DNA from 4 places in the Pseudoalteromonas sp. SG41-5 genome. Region 2 is predicted to be linked to each of the others. Evidence: predicted binding sites of a transcription regulator. Region 2 holds the regulator's gene; each other region holds the start of a gene.

Region 1 (5,222 bases), on a different contig from region 2:
CAAGTTTGATTAAAATAACACGAATATCTTGTGTCATTGCCATAATCATTTTTCGATAGTTTTCAGCTTGGAATTCTTTTTTATCTTTAAAGCTGAGCTTATCAAGTTTGCTTACGCCCTCAACTAATTCTGCGACTGTCTCGCCAAAAATTTCGGCTAAATCTTGTTGGCTAAAGTCGGTGTCTTCAATCACATCATGCATTAATGCAGCCATTAACGTTTCGTGATCTAAATGCATACCAGCCAGAATTTGGCTTACTTCAACAGGGTGAGTAATGTAAGGTTCGCCACTTGAGCGAGTTTGACCCTCATGGGCCTCTCGGGCTACCACATAGGCTTTTTGTACCAGCTCTACATCAGCAGCAGGTAAGTATTCTGATATTTTCTTTTTTAGACCTTCAAAAAGATACATTCACACTCCAATGTTCTCGTGAAGCAAATAGGTAACGGTATGTTAAGAATATACGATGAAAAGAAGGGATTGCCAACGGCTAGAATAGAAATACTATACCGTTGGCTAAATCAGACAAGGAAGTCAGATTATTGGTTGCCGCCTACAATAGCTGCAACTGCAGCCATTTCAGCCGCCTCTTGATGTTGTTGCTCTTCACGATCAATAAGATCCATTGATGAGCTATCTACTAAACCAAGTTCAATTTCACGTAAAGCAACAACCGTTGGTTTATCGTTTTCAGGATCAACCAGTGGCTTTTTACCACCGACCGCGATTTGACGGGCACGACGGGCCGCAACTAAAATTAAATCAAAACGATTACCAATTGCATCTACTGCATCTTCAACAGTTACGCGAGCCATCTTAGCACTCCAAATAAATTTTTAAGCAAAGACGTAGTTTACTGCACCGAGTCAGATTCGCCAATAGCTTGTGGTTAATTTAAACAAATAAAATACTTACTGAACCCAAATTAGGATTTAACGCAGTAAGTCTACGAGTAAATCTTGATGGCGAATAGCTTGGCTTTGTAGCGATAAGCGTTTTGCCAATACGATCGTCTCAATTTCCTTCAGCGCAGTTGCAAAATCATCGTTAACCACGACATAGTCATATTCATTGTAATGAGACGTTTCAGATTGTGCTTTTGCCATGCGACCAGCAATGATTTCTTGTGAATCTTGGCCGCGATTATTTAAGCGCGCTTCAAGCTCAAATTTTGACGGTGGTAGGATAAAAATGGTTTCAACATCAGCGACCAGATCACGAACTTGACGTGCACCTTGCCAATCAATATCTAAAAATACATCAATACCTGCTGCAAGCTGCTCTTCAATTGCTTGCTTTGATGTACCGTAGTAATTATCGAACACTTGCGCCCATTCAAAAAAATCATTCTTTTCAATTAATGATTTGAATTCATCAACATTTACAAAGTGGTAATGCACGCCATTTGCTTCGCCCGGACGAGGCGAGCGAGTAGTATGCGATACAGATACTTTCATATCATTATACTTAGTTAACAATGCATTGATTAAGCTGGATTTACCCGCACCAGATGGTGCCGATAAAATAAATAAGTTTCCGCGAGAGTGTGCCATGGGTTTTTACCTAAAATAAACCGACTAGAGCTGCTAATAAGCTCCGCCTTAATTTTGGTATTGTACTTTATTTAGTGAAGTTTACTCAACTGCCGAAAGTATCCTAGTGAGGTGATTAAATTTTAACGTATTAATAACCGTATTTTTGTTACGGCAATGATGACTGTTTAAAAAACTCCCGCATTTTAACGATTATTTGTACTTAGTTGCATAATGCAAAAATGGTCGTTGCAAGTTGCATCTTTCATCTTCAACTTTATTTTATTTTGTTTTATTTCAATGCTTTATTTTTTGGAATGATGCCTGCATTGGTACAGTTACTTAATGATTGAGGGCTTACTAATGAGATTAACCCATTTAGCCATAGCGTGTTTAGTTTCACTTCCTTGTGCTGTATTTAGCCAGCCATTCGATAATTGCCCTAGTCAGGCATTTTTGATGCAGGATGCAAAGGCACAGCTTTACGGTATAGATTTAGTGTCGGCTAAACCTACGATTTTATCATCGGCTTTGACGTTTGCTAGCGAGGCAAATAATGAAAGTGTGAATGCCGTCGGTTTTAATTACAAAGACCAATACTTATACGGTTTTAGCCGACAATCGCCTAAAAGCGTGGTGCAAATTGGTAGCAACTACGAAATGAAGCGGTTAAATGTTACTGGCCTACCCGATACTAATTTTTATGTAGGTGATATTCAAGTGACTGGTGAGCAAGCAAATCAAAGTGCGATGTATTATGTATATACTCCCAATTTTGGTTTATATGAAATCAATCTAGAGGGTGATCTAGATGCCCCCATAACTGCTCGGCTACTACCTGCAACCGAGACATGGAACTTAGGTATATTTGATTTTGCATTTCATCCGCAAAGTAATCTGTTATACGCAGTTGAATCAAATGGTGATTTGCATGAAATTAACGTTGCAGAAAATACTACCAAGTTTATTACTCAAGTTGATATTGGTGATGATACGGGCGCATTTGGTGCTGCCTATTTTGATATCAATGGTCAGTTTTATTTTAGTAATAATAAAAGCGGAAAAATTCACAAAGTTGATTTAAGTATTAGTCCTGTTGTTGGTTATACGCCTGTTGCTAATGTGTTTACATCGGGCCCTAAGTCAAGTCAGAACGATGGGGCTCGTTGTGCTATTGCCGAAGTTGAGGTAACAGATAGTTCGATTGATTTTGGTGATGCTCCTCTACCTTATAACACCAGTTTAGAGCAAAGCGGAGCCAGGCATTTATTCGATCCTAACAGCACTGGCAGTAACCTGATTTATTTAGGCGATACAGTCGATGGTGAAAATATCAATACTGATGCCGACTTAATCAACAACCCAGTTGATGCATCAGATGATGGGGTGAGCTTTGTGACGGCAATATCGGCGGGTCAAGATAGCCAAATTATTGTAAACGCCTCTGCGAGTAGCTTTTTATATGCATGGTTTGATTGGGATCAAAATGGCGGCTTTAGTGAAAGTGAGCGCATAATAACTAAATATCAACTTAATCAAGGCGATAACAGTATTTTAATTAATGTACCTAGTAATGTTAAAGCTGGGCAGACATGGGCTCGTTTTAGGGTAACTGATGGCTCGGAAGCTTCGCTTATTACTGCCACTGGAGGTGTTTTAGGTGGTGAGGTGGAAGATTATGAAATAACAACATTTGCTAGTGCTGTATACCCAGGAGAAAACGATTGGGTGACACTTGCTTATGAAGATAAATGGCCGTTTGCAGGTGATTATGACTTTAATGACGTGGTCGTAAATTACCGTACTACTCAGCTCATTGAGGGCACTAATGTTGTTGGTTATAAAATTGATGGCCAGTTAATTGGTGTAGGAGCAACCTATCATAATGGCTTTGCGGTAAGCCTTAAAGAGACGGTAAATAATACAACTTACTCAATTTTAAGTAGAGAAGTCGATGCCGATAATATTCGGTTTGTGATTAATGGCGAACTACAAACAGGCTCATTTTTGGAAGCAAACACAGAGCAGGCTATTTTAATTTTTATGCAAGACACTTGGCTGCATGTGAATAAGCAATCAGGGTGCGAGTATTTTAGAACGGAAAGCAATTGCGACGTTAACAGCAAAGTAACTTTTAGTATGACTATCCCATTAAAAGTCCCTAAAGCGAAAATATTATCCCCCGGAACATTATTAGACCCTTTTATTTTTGCTACAGAGGGCTTTTATCATGGCGATTTTTTAGTTGGTAAAAATGCGCGCAGCTGGGAAGTACACATGAAAAATCAAGCGCCCACAGAAGTATTTGACGCGACTTTGTTTGATCTCAGTGGTGCAGATGATGTGAGCCAGCAAGAAAGTGGTTTGTTTTTCTTAACTGAAAACGGCCTACCATGGGCGATTGAAGTAGGAGTGCAATGGTTACATCCACTTGAAGGTGTAGATATAACCGATGCCTACGATAGCTTTGCTAATTTTGCTCAGTCGTCAGGAAAGCAAAATCCACAATGGTTCAATCGCTACAACAGCAATAATGTGGCAGTTAGAGGGGAACAGTAATGAAAAAATTAACTGTAATTTTATGCTTATCATCATTTTTAGTTGCGTGTGGTGGTGGTGAAAGCGAAAGTACTGCGGCAGTACCTGCAGCTGTTGAATCACTACCATCGAGTGTCGTTCCTATCACCACCGACTCAGCCGGAATGGCCAGTTTAGTGATAGATGATCGTTTTGATTTATCAACGAAATTTAAACTAAAGATTGATGTAGATCTCTCTATAGGTGACGTAAGAGCTTACTTAAATATTTGCCAAAAAAAGGCCAATAGCCTACGTGCTGATTATGGAAACTGCTTAGTTAGAGCTCCTTTATCGCAAGGCTCTATAAAAACTACGCTTGCAATGAGTAGACAAGATATCGAACTGATTGCAGAAATTTGGTTTTACGATACCAGCACTCAACCCCTTTCATTTGCATGGCAGTTTGATACACAAGCAGAACATCAGATGTTTGAAATAAGGTAGTAAAAGTCAAAGGCAAGCAGTAACGGTAAAGTGATCAAGCTAAAGAATACACCTAGGTATATTCTTTATACTAGTTAGGGTAGTGATTTATGTTGAAGTTTCTTAATGATAACAATGGCGATCTTTTGCAAAAAAAGAGGCTAGTAAAATTTTTTGTCGCAGCAGCTGCGTTTATGCTAATTGCGATTGCCTATAATCCTTCGCAATATTATTACGCTGATCTTTTAGTATCATTGCGTATGCCATTACTAGTTATTGCCTTATGCTTTGCCATGTTGCTTTTAATTATAAAAGCAACATATTTAGGTGGGGCGCTATCAATTATATGCTTGATAAGTTTGAGTTCATTATTACCATTGCATTCGTTACCAAGTGAGCAAACCAAAAATGCGATTTTGATAAAACAAATAAACTTAAATTATAGTAACCCGTTTATTGAATCGCACTTAGTTAGCTTACAAAAACAATCTTGGGATGTATTAATTCTGCAAGAGTTTAGTGATTTAAATCGGCATTTGCTCTCTCGTTTTTTAACCAAGGCTAGTTTATTTGGTTATCGTGAAGTAGAGGGGATCCCTTACGGCATCGTTGTTATTTCGCGTTTCCCTATAATTTATAGACAACAAGTAAAACTTCAAGGGGATAGGTTAGGTTACATTAAACTGC
Region 2 (5,222 bases):
GATATGCTTGCCGCCGAGGCACTCAATATCATGGAGAATAAGCGTATCAATGGCTTAATTGTAGTTGATAATAAACACCACCCTATTGGTGCTCTTAATATGCAAGATTTGCTCAAAGCAGGAGTTTTATAATGCAGTTTGCTGACTTATATCAGCCACTTTCAGATGATGCTCGCGAGCGAGCACAAAAAATCAAACTCCTGATCTGTGATATCGATGGGGTGTTTTCAGATGGTCGTATTTATCTTGGTAACCAAGGTGAAGAACTCAAAGCGTTTAATACTAAAGATGGCTTTGGTATCAAAGCACTGATCAATAGCGGTTTTGAAGTTGCCGTGATCACCGGTCGTCATTCACAGATAGTTCAGCAACGGATGACTAGCCTGACAGTACCGCATATTTACCAAGGCCAAGAAAACAAGTTGCAAGCTTATCAACAGCTCAAGGATAAATTGCAGTTAAGCGATGAACAAATAGCTTACATAGGCGATGACGGACCTGACTTGCCGGTAATGGAATTGGTTGGTTTTGCGGTGGCAGTAAATGATGCGCATCCACTAATCAAACGCATTTCACATTATACAACCATGCTACCTGGTGGCTTTGGGGCGGTGCGTGAACTCACTGATTTATTAATGCTCGAAAATGGTAAATCATTAACCAGCGAAGGCACGAGCTCATGAATAGTGCGCGTTTAATATTATGCGTATTATTTGTCGGCTGCATGGTATGGCTGTGGTATCCGTATTTTTATCAAAGTACCGCCATAAAACAACACCAAGAAGATATAATAGCAAAACCTGATTATACTGCGGTGGCATTAAAACAAACCGCATTTGATGAACAAGGTAAAATTAGCCACAAAGTAACAGCTGCAAAAATGGAACTCTACCAACAGTTAGGGTTCACTTACTTTGAACAACCTATTTTTACACTCTATAATCAACAGCAGACGTGGCAAATTAATGCCGATGAAGCCACCTTATATGAAAATCATCAATTAATTTTAGAAGGTAATGTGGTTGCTAAAAACCTGACCAATAATGCCATGATTGAACATATAAACGCAGATAATATTCAGGTTGATATTGAACTACAAACCATGAGTTCAGAACAACCAGTTGAATTAATCGGACCAAATTTAAAAATCACTGGGCGCGGTCTCCATGCCGACTTAAAAGCCGAAGTGGTAGAACTAATTAACCATACGCGAACCATATATTATGACCAATAAATTTGCTCACTTGCTTGTTATACCAAGCTTATTCATTGCTTTTGCAAGCTTTGCTGAAAATACGACACCACCTGCAGATCAAGTCTCTATCAGTGCTGACACGCAGCTTGCCCAACTGAAAGACAATATCGGTATTTTTGAAAAAAATGTTGAAATCATTCATGGTAACCGCCGTATCAAAGCGGATCGACTTGAAGTCCATAAGCGCGAAGATTTAGGCGATAACAAACAACTACTTGTCGCAACTGGCAGTCCGGCTTACTTTGAAGAAAAACAAACTGATGGCACAGTAATGAGTGCCAGTGCTGATGAAGTCCGTTACGATGTCGCTAAGCGCTATTTAACCTTGGTTGGCAATGCACAAGTCACTCAGGCAGGTCAAAAAATCAATGCCAAAAGCATTACCTATGATATGGACCAGCAACTGATCAGTGCTGAAAAAGGCGCAAGCTCAAGCGATCGTGTGCACACCATTTTGGTACCAGTAGACAGTAAAAAAGACAAATCTAAAGGGCAGCCATGAGTACATTAAAAGCTGAATTTCTAGCAAAAAGCTATAAAGGTCGCCAAGTTGTAAAAAGCGTGGGTTTAGAAGTTAGCGCAGGCAGCATTGTTGGCTTATTGGGTCCTAATGGCGCTGGTAAAACCACCACCTTTTATATGATTGTGGGTTTAGTTCCAAGCGACAAAGGTAAAATCAGTATTGATGATAATGACATCACCTTACTGCCAATGCACAGTCGCGCACGGTTAGGGATTGGCTACCTGCCACAAGAATCATCCATCTTCCGTAAATTAACTGTTTATCAAAACCTGATGGCTATTTTAGAAACTCGTAAAGAGCTGAATAAACAAGCCAGAGAAGAAGCGCTCGACAGCTTACTTGATGAGTTTAGCATTCAACATATCCGCGACAGCCAAGGTATGGCATTATCTGGCGGTGAACGTCGTCGAGTTGAAATTGCACGCGCTTTAGCCGCAAACCCAAAATTTATCTTACTTGATGAGCCTTTTGCTGGCGTTGATCCTATTTCAGTGTTAGATATAAAGAAGATTATTGAACACCTTAAAAACCGTGGTATTGGCGTGCTTATTACCGACCACAATGTACGAGAAACCCTTGATGTTTGTGAAAAAGCCTACATAGTTTCTCATGGGGAGTTAATTGCATCAGGTACCCCTGAGCATGTACTCGCCGACCAAACAGTCCGCGATGTTTACCTGGGCGAGCAATTTAGGCTATAAAGCCACGCTCGGCTAAGTATCTGCTAGACTTAACGATGATAACAATAAAAGGATTGTTAGAGATACATGAGGCAATCACTCCAGCTGCGCATGGGCCAGCAACTTACAATGACACCACAGCTGCAACAAGCAATTCGCTTATTGCAACTCAGTACATTGGATCTCCAGCAAGAAATTCAAGAAGCGCTCGACAGCAATCCATTGTTAGAGCTAGAAGAACATGAATATTCAGACGACACGGCTGGTAAAAACGAACAAAAACAAGATAACGATGACTTAACCGTTAGCGCATCAGCAGACGACAAGCCAAGCGAATATGAACAAGAAAGTAGCGAAGCATTAAGTAAAGAGACCTTAAGTGACGAAATGGCTATGGACGTCACCTGGGACGAATACATGAGTGCTGCGCCAAATACGTCATCTGGGCCAATGCCTGAAGATGAGTCAATTTATCAAGGTGCCTCAACTGAAACCTTGCACGAATATCTAATGTGGCAATTACAACTCACACCTTTTAGTCCAACCGATGAAGCCATTGCCATTGCCATTGTTGAAGCCGTTGACGATTCAGGTATTTTAACCTTGAGCTGCGAAGACATCGCAGAAAGCTTAAATCAAGGTAATAACGAAGAAGAAATCGAACTCGACGAAGTGCAAGCAGTGTTAAAACGCATTCAGTTGTTTGACCCTGTTGGTATTGCTGCGCGCAGCCTACAAGAATGTTTATGTATTCAATTAAATCAATTTGATCCTGCAACTCCTTGGATTAGCGAGACAAAAATGATTTTAACTGATCATATCGATTTATTAGCTAGTCGTGACTATCGCACTTTGATGAAAAAGACTAAGCTTAAAGAAGATGAACTAAAAGAAGTAATGACACTGATCCACAGCCTTAACCCAAAGCCTGCGGATACCATAGTACGCGAAGAATCAGAGTATGTTATTCCTGACGTTTCGGTGAAAAAAATTAAAGGTCGCTGGGTGGTTGAACTCAATCCAGACAGCATGCCAAAAATTAGAGTGAACAGCCAATATGCGGCGATGTCACGCTCTGTAAAATCAAGCACTGACAGCCAATTTATACGCTCGCATTTGCAAGAAGCTAAATGGTTTATTAAAAGCCTAGAAAGTCGTAACGAGACGTTACTCAAAGTAACCAACTGCATTGTTAAACAGCAGCAAGGATTCTTTGAGCATGGCCCTGAGGCCATGCGCCCTATGGTACTAAACGACGTTGCCGAAATGGTTGAGATGCACGAATCAACAATTTCTCGTGTAACCACCCAAAAATACATGCATACCCCTCGTGGTATATTTGAGTTAAAATATTTTTTCTCGAGCCATGTAAGTACTGAGAACGGCGGCGAATGCTCATCGACAGCCATTCGAGCATTGATCAGAAAATTGATCAGTGCAGAAAACTCAGCGAAACCATTGAGTGATAGTAAGATTGCAGATATATTGGCAGAGCAAGGTATCAAAGTAGCTAGACGGACTATTGCAAAATACCGCGAGTCGCTGGCTATTCCACCGTCAAATCAACGTAAAAGTTTGATTTAAGGCGTAAAATCACAAGAGGAAAATGCTTATGCAACTAAATTTAACTGGTCGTCATGTAGAAATTACTGATTCATTAAGAGACTATGTAAACAATAAGTTTGCCAAGCTTGAAAGGCATTTTGATCATATCAATAATGTCCATGTCATTCTTGATGTAGAAAAGCTAAGCCAAAAAGCAGAAGCCACATTACATGTCAGTGGCGCTGAATTATTTGCCTCAACTGAGCACCAAGACATGTATGCAGCCATTGACGGACTAATCGACAAACTTGACCGTCAGGTAATTAAACACAAAGAGAAGCACGCTCGACACTAACACTATGAAATTAAGCTCACTTATTTGCCAGGACTGCAGTAAAGCTGCGGTCCTTTTTAATAGCAAAAAACGGATCATTGAATTTATCAGCCAATTGGCTCATGAACAACTTCCTCAGCTATCACAACAAGAAATCCTCAACGCACTACTGTCGAGAGAAAAACTAGGTAGTACGGGTATTGGTCGTGGTATTGCTATTCCTCATGGCCGTATGAGTGGTGTTGAAAACCCGCTAGCAATAATTATAGTGAGTGAATCACCGATTGATTTTGATGCGATAGATAATCGCCCAGTTGATATATTTGTAGCTCTCATCGTGCCAGATGGTGATAGCCAACTTCATTTGAAGACGTTAGCCACAATTGCTGATAAACTCAACGACAAAGATTTTTGTAAACAACTACGTAGCGCAAAAACAGACCAAGATTTGTATCACGTAATTGCTGCGCAATCGTAGCCAAATGAAGGAGAATTTACATGGAGTTAATCATCATCAGTGGGCGTTCTGGCTCAGGTAAATCTGTTGCTCTGCGTGTAGTAGAAGATCTTGGCTATTATTGTGTAGATAATATTCCGGTAAACTTATTACCTTCATTAGTGCGCAGTGTCTCTGATAATTATGACAAAATTGCCGTCAGTATTGATGTCCGTAATTTACCGAAAGAGCAGGAAGAATTTAACGATATTCTTGAATACTTGCCTGGTTTTGCAAATCCGACGCTATTTTATTTAGACAGTGATGATCAAACCCTGATCAAACGTTTTTCTGAAACTCGCCGCTTACACCCATTATCTTTGGACTCTTTGCCACTGGATTTAGCCATCAAGCAAGAAAAAGTATTACTTGATGTATTAACTACTCGC
Region 3 (5,222 bases), on a different contig from region 2:
ATCCGTTAGTTCTGGCTTGTCGATGCCTTGATCCTGTACTGCTTGGTCCCAAATGGCCTGCACACCTAAACGCTCTTGTACATTAAGAGGTAATGAGCGACCAAAGTTTTCACTGCTGCTTTGGGTAATGCTGCTGGTAAGCGTACCAACATCGTATCGACCAACATGTGCAAATACAAATTGCTCACGTTCAACACGTTGATATGGAGTATAACCAACGCGTGGCTGTACAATGCCTTTGCTAACACGCCATAAACTGACTGGGCTATCTAACGTACCCGTTTGACCTTCGGTGTTATCGTAACGCTGTTTGGCTATGTCGTACTCAAAGGTAATTTCATTCTGATTATTGATCAGGTAGTTTATTGTTGCGCCGGCATTCCAGTTACGTGCTGCAACGATTTTTTTATCGCCAAAGCTACCATCATCAACCCACATGCTGCCATCTGGAAGTGGTAAACTTTCGCTGTAAGTTGGCTCACTTTCTTGACGGTCATAAAAACTACCACGGATCCCGTAAGTTAATCCCTCAACGCCGCTTGGGCCGGTCAAATATATATCGACTTTATTATCGTTACCGTATTGATCGTCTTGTTGGATATTACTGCTTACCGTGACGCTACCATGGGTGCTATCAAGATTTTTACGAGTGATAATATTGATTACACCACCGATTGCATCAGCGCCATATAAAGTGGACATTGGGCCACGAACGACTTCAATTCGCTCGATAGCCTCAAGTGGCGGCATATACATAAATTGGCTGTTACCAAAGTTGTTTGGGCCTATATTACCTACATCACTTTGACGGCGGCCATCAATAAGCACTAGAGTATAGCTTGCGGGTAAACCACGCATGGTAATACTAATATTACCGTTTTTATCTTGTCCGGCACCAACATCGATACCTTCGATATCACGAAGCGCATCAGCAAGGCTAGTAAATGGCTTATTTTGTAGATCTTCGCGAGAGACAACCGAGACACTTGCAGGTGCATCTATTAATTTTTGCTCATAACCAGAAGCGGTGACAACCATCACTTCCATATTTTCAGCTGTGTCATCATCAGCAATAAGTGTTGTTGATGTTAATAATGCACTGATCAGTGAGGCCAGATAAAGCGGGCGAGATTTCATTGTACTTCCTTCATGACAAGAATAAAGATTATTAATCTAATAAGCAACCAAGGTAGGTATGATAACAATTATCAGTTGTATGTTCAATTGCGAAATATTTACATTCAATGAATGATTTTCATATTAAATAAAGGTGGGGATGGAGCATGAGCATTAAAAAACCCAGCGTTTGATGCCGGGCTTAGTTAATTTAAGAGTGTTTGCTTAGCCAAGTATTGACCGTGTTAGAGGTGCCTAATAAATGCAAATGGTATAGAGTTGTTGCTATTTAGAGAGCTTTATAAATTAAAGCGGGCACATATAGCAGTTAACTCATCGCATCATTATACTTTTCGGCTAGACTTTCTTTTTGACTTTCGGTTAGCGCTTTACCGGCTAGTTGAAATACTTCATGCTCTTCTTCAGCCAGATGATGATGTACAAGATGATGTAATTTTTTAGCGGTCACAAGCCACACTGGTGAGCTCATATCAGTTTCTTCAAGTTGCTCAATCAATTCATCAAGTTCATGATGCTCTGCAATACTATGACGGGCTTTTTCATGGGTTAAATCATCAAACATCAAAGGATTATAGAAATAACGCTCTTCAAATTTAGCATGTTCTACTAACTCATGTTTTAAATTATCCATAAGAGACTGTCTATTCGGTGACTCCCCCTGGGTTTTTATCAGCGCATCGACAAGCGAACGTTGTTTGTCGTGATCATTACGAAGTGCTTCAAAAATATTCATGGGTTTTCCTTGCTTTACTCATTAATTACAATGAATATTGCAAGACAGAAGCCAACTTTTAAGTTGTTGTAATATATTGATTTAATTTTTTATATTTGAGCTTGTTAAGGTGTTTTCTTGTAAAAATTACCGAGTTAGGTCTTTATATTACATCCATATTCATTGTTATTTAAAAGCAAAAAGGCCAACACGAATGTTGGCCTAAAAGCGTATTTAACACAAAATAATAGGATTATTTATTGGCGTCTTTTACCGCTTTTAACTTGCCTGCATGGTCAATCTCGAATGCTGGCATGTCTTTTTTGCCGTCAATTAAATAGTTATCCATCCAACGCATTAAACGTAAACTGTAATCATATTGCGCGGCTACTTTACGGTTACCATGACCTTCGCCAGGATAGTATACAAGGCGTACATCTTTGCCTTGTACTTTCATATAACGGTACAGTTCCATTGATTGTGCAGGGTGTACGCGAGGATCATCTTTACCATGCATGATCAGTAATGGTGTTTTAGACTGGCCTGCCCAGTAAATAGGGCTGCGCTCTAAATACCACTGCCATTTATCCCATGGGTATGAACGTGCATGCACAAGATTCATTTCGTTAGAAATATCAGTAGTTCCAAATTTAGATAGTTGGTTGGTAACACCTACAAACATCACGCTCGCAGCAAAGTGTTCAGTCAATTTTGTTGCGGCCCATGCTGATGCATAACCACCATAAGAGCCACCCGTAATACCAACACGTTTAGTATCAACTAAGCCCATTTCAACAAGATGCTGTTTAAAGTCAATTAAATCGTCAAACTCTTTACCTGCATAGTCGTTTTGACCAAGCTTTGAATAATCAACGCCTTTACCTGTAGAGCCACGGTAATTTGGGTAAAATACTGCATAACCACGTGCTGCTCCCATTTGACCTGGACGCGAGTAGTTTGTTACCCAACCGTCTTTGTCATGGCTTTCAGGGCCACCGTGCACTGACATGATCAATGGATAGCGCGTGCCTTTTTCATAATCTAATGGGTAGACTAATACGCCATCAATCTCAACACCGTCGCGAGCCTTAAGTGAAATAGTTTCTTGCTTAGCAAAACGTTTGTCATTCAACCAGTTGTTTGAATCCGTTAAACGTTGTGCTTTAGAACCACGAATAATGAATACTTCATTTGGGTGCTTTGCAGTGTTTGCACGTAGCGCTAAGGTTTTATCTGAATCAGAAATACTCAGATTTGATGCAATAAATTGGCCTTCATTAATAATTTTTTTGTATTTATTAGAGCCGGTTTTAATGCTTGCGACAAAACTTTGCGTACCTACATTGGCAATAAAATTAAGCGTGTTGCGTTTATGTGACCATTCAAAATCAACGATATGACCCATGAAATTAGGTAACCAATCACTTACTTCACCTGTTTTTGTGTCAGCTAAAAATAAACGACCAGCGGCTGGATCATGCTTATCTTCGGCACCTAGAATTGCGATGTAACGACCATCATGAGACAGTTCAGCACCGTCTAATTTACCTTCAGTAGCAAACGACATCGTCACTTGATTAGTCGCAATATCAAATAAGTGCCATTGTGATTTAGTGTATTTGTCGTCAATTAGCGCTGTAGGCTGGGTTTTTACTAATAACTTATCGCCTTTTTCGGCCCAGTTTACATCACTTACATAGTTTGCAACGTTAAGCGCTGTTGGTGTAAGAGGTTTATCTGTTTTGGCTAAATCGACAATAAATAGTTGTTTATCTCTTAAGCCTAGCTCGTACACCTCAGCCATAAAGCCTAATTTTTTCAGCTCTTTTTCAGATTTATCAGCCGCTGGCATAGCTAAAATAGCGAGTTGTTTGTTATTCGGGCTTAACTGATAGCTAGAAATTGATGTGTCTTTAAGCGATAGTACTTTTTGCGCTTGACCACCATCCACTGGAATTTGATATAACGCGGTAAACTTGTCGTCTTTAAGTTTTGCTAAAAAGTAGATCGTTTTGCTATCGTTTGACCATTGAATACTCTTGATACTTACAGAGCCGGTAATGAAAGGACGCTCGACACCTTCATCATCGACGACATAGAGTTCGCTATAATTGGCACCATTCTCGTCGACGTATAATTCACGTGGCACTGAGCGGGTAAATGCAACATTGTCACCATTTGGACTAATGCTGGTTTGAATAACTGACTGAATTTTAGGGATATCTTCTACAGTAAGCGATGTGGCTGCAAATGCCAGTGAGCTTGAGAGTCCAAGAGCCAGTGCTAGGCTAGTTTTTATCATGAATTTTCCTTCGCATGTTTTAATTATCGAAGGATTATAACAAGGTGTACCTTAAATGCTAAAATATGCGATTAATACGCACAAGTAGGCGTTTAATGAAGAGATTAAAGTGATAAGGTTTAAGCGCGATAGTGACTACCGCACTTAATTGCTTTATAAACTCTTTTTCGGTGGGAGTGCAACGTTGGCAAAGATTAATCCAGCCACCAATGACATAAATATTAGGAAGGTTTGTTGGCCGATGTGCTCCGCATACACAAAGTCTTGCCCTTCAATTAATGAGTTTAGACCTATGTAAGTTTTGCTACCTGGAACTAATACAATCAAGCCTTGCATGGCAACAATTGAGGCAGGAGCGTTTGCTACGCGGTTAAATAGGTTACTAAATACACCCACCGCAAATGCACCTACAAATGTTCCTAAGGTGTAATCTAAATACATCGCAGAGCCAATACTGCTGCCATAAGCGATAAAGCCAGAGGCGATAGACCATGTAGCATGTTTTAGTTTGGTTCTAAAAATAACGATTAAGCTGCTACAGAGTAAAAAGATTGCCAACCAAGCCGTCCATTTAGGTAAAGGGTCAGGTTGTACGAAATCGGCTTGGCCGAATAGTGCAAAACCAATCGCAATGCCGATGAAGGCACCAAAATACAGTTTAAACAACAGCATAAAAGCATCCATCACACGCGCTGTACCAGAAACTAAATGCCGCGCTGCAAGTTCTGCTAGGCCCAGTGCTAATGCAAGCCCGGGTATAAACACAATAATCGCAGACAATACCACTAAACGAATATTAATCCCGACGTCTAAATGCACGCTTACAGCGCAGGCCAAAATAGCCGAGACTATCGCCACTAATGGCTCTAACATATGGCCCACGCGTTTTGAACGTGCTGACCACAGTACAAATAAGTAAACGACAGAGGTAAGTAGCGCTGACCAAAATACGTCATTCCAGCTGGTGCCCATCAGCATTGCAAATGCGCCGCCTGAGGTGGCAAAGGCAACCCCTGTGGTAAAGCGATTATACGGATTTGGCATAATAAAAATGGCGTCGAGTTGAACGTC
Region 4 (5,222 bases), on a different contig from region 2:
ATTGTGCTGGTAAACCACGAACTGCAACAAAGCGGCCTTCACCTTGGTCTCGCTCTATTGAGACACCAGGAATGCGTTGTACAGCTTCAGCAGCATTTCGGTCGGGGAGTTTACCAATACCATCTGCAGAGATTATATTTTTTATACTCTTGGCGTTTTTTTGATTGTTTGCTGCTGCCATCTCGCCGCGCTGAATTTGCCCTACGGCAATTATCTCTTCAATGGTGTCATTGTTAGCTGCAAATAGTGTGATTGGTTGTATTTTTTTCACTTCACCATCGCCAATGGTTAGGTCAATAAAGTATGGTTGATAGCCTAAATAAGTAATTTTTAGTTTGTAATTTCCTGCATCAAGTTTTGGTAGTTCGAATTGCCCTTGATAATCAGTGACAGCAGTTTTATCGGTCCCGACAATGGCAATTAATGCGCCAGGTAATAGTGATTGATTGTCTTTAACTGAGCCTACAAAAACGGCATTTTGGGCTACGGCATTTTGGTTAACAAATAACGTACTGGTGCACAGTAAGATAGCTGTTGCTATTGCATTTTTTTTCATCATTAGTTTTACCTTAAGTTTAATCCTGGTCTAGACCAGCTGTGATAAAGGTAATAATAGAGGCTAATGTTTACAATTACGTGACAGAATTATTTTTTTATTGTAGAAGTTTTTTGTCATTCTTTATTAGGCATAAAAAAACCCAGCACGTGGCTGGGCTTTGACTTAACGAATTATATTAGTGCTTTTGTTGCATGCGGCTCATTTCTGTATGGCAGCTTTGCATTGTCAATAACACTTTAGATAATGCCGCTTCACAGTCATGTGGCTGTGGCTTTTTCATAGCGGCTTTAATTTCTGCAAGTGTTTTATCTTCCACTTCTTCAAGCTCTTTAACGTAGGTTTGGTCGTTATCTGAGCTAAATTTAGTGATAAGCGTGGTATACGCGCGGCGAGCTTCAACAGCAAAAGAAGAGCCATCTTCACGCTCTCCTTGCTCATTGATTGCATAAGGCTGAAGGTTTTCAACACTCACTTTACGGGCATCTATCATACGTTGGAAAAGTGCGCCAATTGCTGGATCTTGAACTTTCTGTTGGGCTTTTTCATAAAAGTCGATGCCGCTGTTCATTACTTGGATAATGTCAGTGATATGATTAACGTCTTGTCCTTGATGGGTATTCATAATTATGACCTCTTTAAGTTTAATGAAATTCACATTAAGCAAAGCAAGTCATGTTCCAGTATAAAAAATAATTATAACTAGTTGTATTTTATGTGGTAAAGAAAGCTAGCGGGAACTGGAATGCTTATTAAGCTAAGCTCAGTAAGCAAATTTTACACAGACTATGTAAGAGTGTTATTTTAACTCATCAGCAACTTCGGCTACTTTTTGGCGTAACCAAATATGACTGGCATCTCTGTGAAGTAATGGGCTCCAAATCATATCTAACTCAAATGGTGGTATAGGGAAGGGAGGCTCCAGAATTTGCAAACCAGGATCATCTAAATAAATATTAGCGGCTTTTGAAGGGAGTGTCGCAATCAGGTTCTTCTCTTTCGCTAGATGTATTGCAACGTGGTAATTACGGGTGAATGTGGCAATATTTCGGTGTTTACCAAAGTGGGCGAGCGCTTCATCAACCCAGCCAAGTTTTTGTACGTCTTTAGGATCCATACCAACCCCGACACCAAAACCTGTTTTACTTACCCAAATATGCCGAGCTTTTAAATAACTATCGAGGCTAAAATTTTCAATGATCGGGTTGTCAGCTTTTACTAAACAACAAAAGCTATCTTTCCAAATACGTTTGTGATGAAACGACTGCGGTAGGTTTTCGAAACGATTTATTGCCATATCAACTTTACCGTTTTCTACATCATGAAAAGTAACATCACTTGGAGTGAGAATATCGAGTGTGGTATCCGGCGCTTCATCGTGTAATTTACTCAGTAGCTTAGGTGCTAAGGTGCTGGCAGCATAGTCACTGGCCATAATCCTAAATACCCGTTTGCTTTGGCTGGCCTCAAATTCACGGTTTGGTGCAAGCGTTTCTTCTAATGTCATTAAGATGCCACGGATCACCGGCTGCAATTCAATAGCTCGTTCAGTGGGCACCATACCATCACTGGTGCGTACTAAGATCGGATCGTTAAACAGGTTACGTAAACGTTTTAAACCATTACTCATTGCCGGCTGTGTAATGCTAAGCTGGTTTGCGGCGCGAGTAACATTACATTCGCGTAATAATGTGTCGAGATAAACGAGTAAGTTTAAATCTATTTTACTGATATTCATTGTGTGTCCTTTCGTCTACCATTGATGGATAAAACGCTGCGCTGCTGGATAAGGGTAGATATGGCTAACGACCCCTGCTTTTATATTTCGTTGCGCTTGCTGCCAAAATGCGACGTCTAATAGTTCTGGATGTGTTTGGCTGAAAACTGCTTTGTATTGCGGGTTCGGCATTACAAAAGTGCATAACTGCTCTGGAAATACATCTTGTGGTGCCACAGAGTAACTTTGCTCATTGGTTAAGTAGTCATCATAACTTTTGGCTTTAGGCAGTGCTCTAAAGTTCATGTCTGTTAAATATTGCACTTCATCATAATCATAAAAAATAATGCGTTTGTGTTTACTGACACCAAAGTTTTTAAGCAACATATCGCCTGGGAAAATATTAACGGCGATCATTTCCTTGAGTGCTTGGCCATATTCTGCAATGGCAACAGCGGCATCTTCAGTATTAGCTTTTTCTAAATATAAATTCAGTGGCGTCATGCGTCGCTCAATATACATATGTTTGATGATCAGTAAGTCGCCTTCGATGATCATTGATGAACCAATAGTTTGTTTAAGCTGTGCAAGCAATGTAGCGTTAAAACGCGCAACAGGGAATACGACGTTAGAATACTCTATGGTATCTGCCATACGACCAACCCGATCATGGCTTTTAACTAATTGGTAGCGTTTGAGAACGGTATCGCGGCCAAATGGTTTACTTTCACCAAATTTGTCTTTAATTATTTTAAATACATAATCAAATGAAGGTAGGGTAAATACCATCATCACCATGCCCGGTGTGCCAGGGGCAATCACAAAATCATCACTGGAGCGTTGTAAATGGGTTAAAAACTCGCGATAGAACTCGGTTTTACCTTGTTTATGAAAGCCAATGGCATTGTAAAGCTCTGCTAAGGTTTTGTTGGGCATTAGTTGGTTTAAAAACCGAACTAATGCGGAAGGAGCGTGGGTTTCAACCATAAAATAAGCACGAGCAAAGCCAAAAATAACCCGCATTTGCGATGAGTTAGTCAGTAAAGCATCGAGATACAGACCTTGCTCTTGATGATGTAACACCGCAATAATAAATGGCTGCACACCACTTTGTGATACTACACGGCCGACAATATAGGCTGCTTTGTTGCGATAAAACGGCGTTTGTAATATGTCAAAGCGCATTTGCCACGCACGGTGATGGGTGTCGGGTGCTTGTTTATAAAACGCTTTTACTAAAAGTCGTATATCGCGCTCTAAATTAACAAAATCGGCTTTAAAATCAAATTGATTAATTATTTTACGGATAGTGGGCTTTAAGCCGTCTACAACAGGAAAGTAGCTGCGGTATTCTGCTTCTACAGGAAGCGCAGGAGCATCTGCCAAGGTGGCTTTTACAAAAATAAAATCATTATTAAAATAACGTCGATGAAATAAGCGGCAAAACACAGAGTTATAAAATGTTTCGGCTAATTCTGCTTGTGGATGAAACGTTAAAAAGTGCTGGTAGATTTGTTTTGTTTGCAGCCAGAGTGATTCATCCAATTGATTGGCTAATTGCTGATTTTGTAGTTGTTGGGTGGTTTCGTTAACCCGATCATCGTAATAAGTGATCCGCAAGCGACTAATGTCGTGCATTTTTGTCCAGTTTTTATTTGCAAATGCCAGAGGTGCTTGTGCGGTGATCTGCTGAAATAATTTATAATGCTTTTTAAAGCCATTTAAAATTAGCTCGGCAATGTTTTGTGGTTGCATGAACGGGTACTCCAAAATGACCTGTAGAGTATATGCTCTACACATGTTAAGAGTATGCTAAATATTGGTAAAACCCAATAGTTTATTCATAACGTTTCAGTTTTTTTTCGAGTGCGGAGAGCTGTTTGTTGGTCGTTTTGGTGTTTTTGGCAAACGTTTTATTGATCACTTTTACCTGCTTTTTTATCTCTTTGCTAAGCTTTTTTTTATCATCATCACTCATTAAACGATTTAGCCGTTGCAGTTGCTCGTATTCAGCGCGGTCACGGTCGCGACTCAAAATGGCGAGTTTATATTTAACGCTGCGTATCTCAGCGTTGAGATTACGAATAATTTGTTCACGCTCAAGGAAATTAAGCGCTTTGACATGATTTACAGTAGCCGGAGTGACGTTGGGCGACACTGCTATTTTATGTTGCGTTGCCTGCCCGCCACAGGGAAATTGGCTAAATGTAGTGCCTCTGTCGGTTACGCACTTGTAATATTGATCTGCGGAAGCCGCCGGATTAGCAACAAATAGCAAACTAATAAAAATAACGAAAAGAGTACACAGTTTCATTACGCTAGCCTTCCCTAGTTAGGGCATAATCATATATGAAAACTATAACCTAACTTGGGTAAATTGCCAGTAGCAGTTATTCGGTAAAAGTTTTTAGCTTTTTAATGCTTTGTGCTAAAAACGGAATATCTAAACCTTGCTCTATTGAAAAGCCTTGTGCAGCAGAGATATTTTTATAATTACCATCAGAATCAATTAATGTAATACGGTCTTTCTTATAGGCAATAAATACGCCTTGCGAATAATTAACGCCCATATCGCCTTTTTTGTTATACAAATTAACGCCTAGCATGCTTTGCTTTGCGATATCAGCACAATTTAAATATTGGCCAACGCTTGTGGCAATTAAATCGCTTGGTTGGATCAAGCCTTCAGTACGGGTTACTTTTCTATCCGTGCTGTATAAAGATGAAGCACTCACAATACCGTGATCAACATCGGCTAAACTAAATGCAAATACTTGATTGACTCCCTCACGAAGCGCAGTGTTTTCATCGGCGTTAATGATACGAATTGCTGCATCACCCGCTGTTGTACTATTGATATAGTTAAAATCATCAAAGCCACTGACACTAATACTACGGCGATTACTTTGCCACACCGGCAATGTTTGCTCTGTCATTAAGGCTGGCTTG

Evidence for each region. Region 2 encodes sigma-54, which starts transcription at its own class of promoters, with help from an activator protein. Its sites were predicted from a motif close to GTTGGCACGNNNNTNGNNT; they were not measured.
Region 1: the regulator sigma-54 is predicted to act here: its motif matches at 1,845-1,863, upstream of H5232_RS08085 (LruC domain-containing protein).
Region 3: the regulator sigma-54 is predicted to act here: its motif matches at 1,908-1,926, upstream of H5232_RS15995 (hemerythrin domain-containing protein).
Region 4: the regulator sigma-54 is predicted to act here: its motif matches at 1,223-1,241, upstream of H5232_RS10810 (PA2169 family four-helix-bundle protein).

What each region holds. Positions count from the first base shown of each region.
Region 1 covers NZ_JACJFH010000022.1:24,128-29,349, forward strand. Annotated here, with positions in the region: gene spoT (bifunctional GTP diphosphokinase/guanosine-3',5'-bis pyrophosphate 3'-pyrophosphohydrolase) at 1-412, opposite strand, end outside; gene rpoZ (DNA-directed RNA polymerase subunit omega) at 541-816, opposite strand; gene gmk (guanylate kinase) at 934-1,554, opposite strand; gene H5232_RS08085 (LruC domain-containing protein) at 1,897-4,092, shown strand; gene H5232_RS08090 (hypothetical protein) at 4,092-4,556, shown strand; gene H5232_RS08095 (endonuclease/exonuclease/phosphatase family protein) at 4,646-5,222, shown strand, end outside.
Region 2 covers NZ_JACJFH010000074.1:8,208-13,429, reverse strand. Annotated here, with positions in the region: gene H5232_RS16810 (KpsF/GutQ family sugar-phosphate isomerase) at 1-132, shown strand, start outside; gene kdsC (3-deoxy-manno-octulosonate-8-phosphatase KdsC) at 132-683, shown strand; gene lptC (LPS export ABC transporter periplasmic protein LptC) at 680-1,234, shown strand; gene lptA (lipopolysaccharide transport periplasmic protein LptA) at 1,224-1,757, shown strand; gene lptB (LPS export ABC transporter ATP-binding protein) at 1,754-2,479, shown strand; gene H5232_RS16785 (RNA polymerase factor sigma-54) at 2,546-4,042, shown strand; gene hpf (ribosome hibernation promoting factor) at 4,071-4,358, shown strand; gene ptsN (PTS IIA-like nitrogen regulatory protein PtsN) at 4,363-4,815, shown strand; gene rapZ (RNase adapter RapZ) at 4,836-5,222, shown strand, end outside.
Region 3 covers NZ_JACJFH010000067.1:6,807-12,028, reverse strand. Annotated here, with positions in the region: gene H5232_RS16000 (TonB-dependent receptor domain-containing protein) at 1-1,137, opposite strand, end outside; gene H5232_RS15995 (hemerythrin domain-containing protein) at 1,445-1,870, opposite strand; gene H5232_RS15990 (S9 family peptidase) at 2,103-4,151, opposite strand; gene H5232_RS15985 (threonine/serine exporter ThrE family protein) at 4,305-5,222, opposite strand, start outside.
Region 4 covers NZ_JACJFH010000034.1:7,691-12,912, forward strand. Annotated here, with positions in the region: gene H5232_RS10805 (TonB-dependent receptor) at 1-559, opposite strand, end outside; gene H5232_RS10810 (PA2169 family four-helix-bundle protein) at 735-1,181, opposite strand; gene H5232_RS10815 (LysR family transcriptional regulator) at 1,356-2,294, opposite strand; gene aceK (bifunctional isocitrate dehydrogenase kinase/phosphatase) at 2,310-4,028, opposite strand; gene H5232_RS10825 (DUF4124 domain-containing protein) at 4,111-4,587, opposite strand; gene H5232_RS10830 (DUF3413 domain-containing protein) at 4,664-5,222, opposite strand, start outside.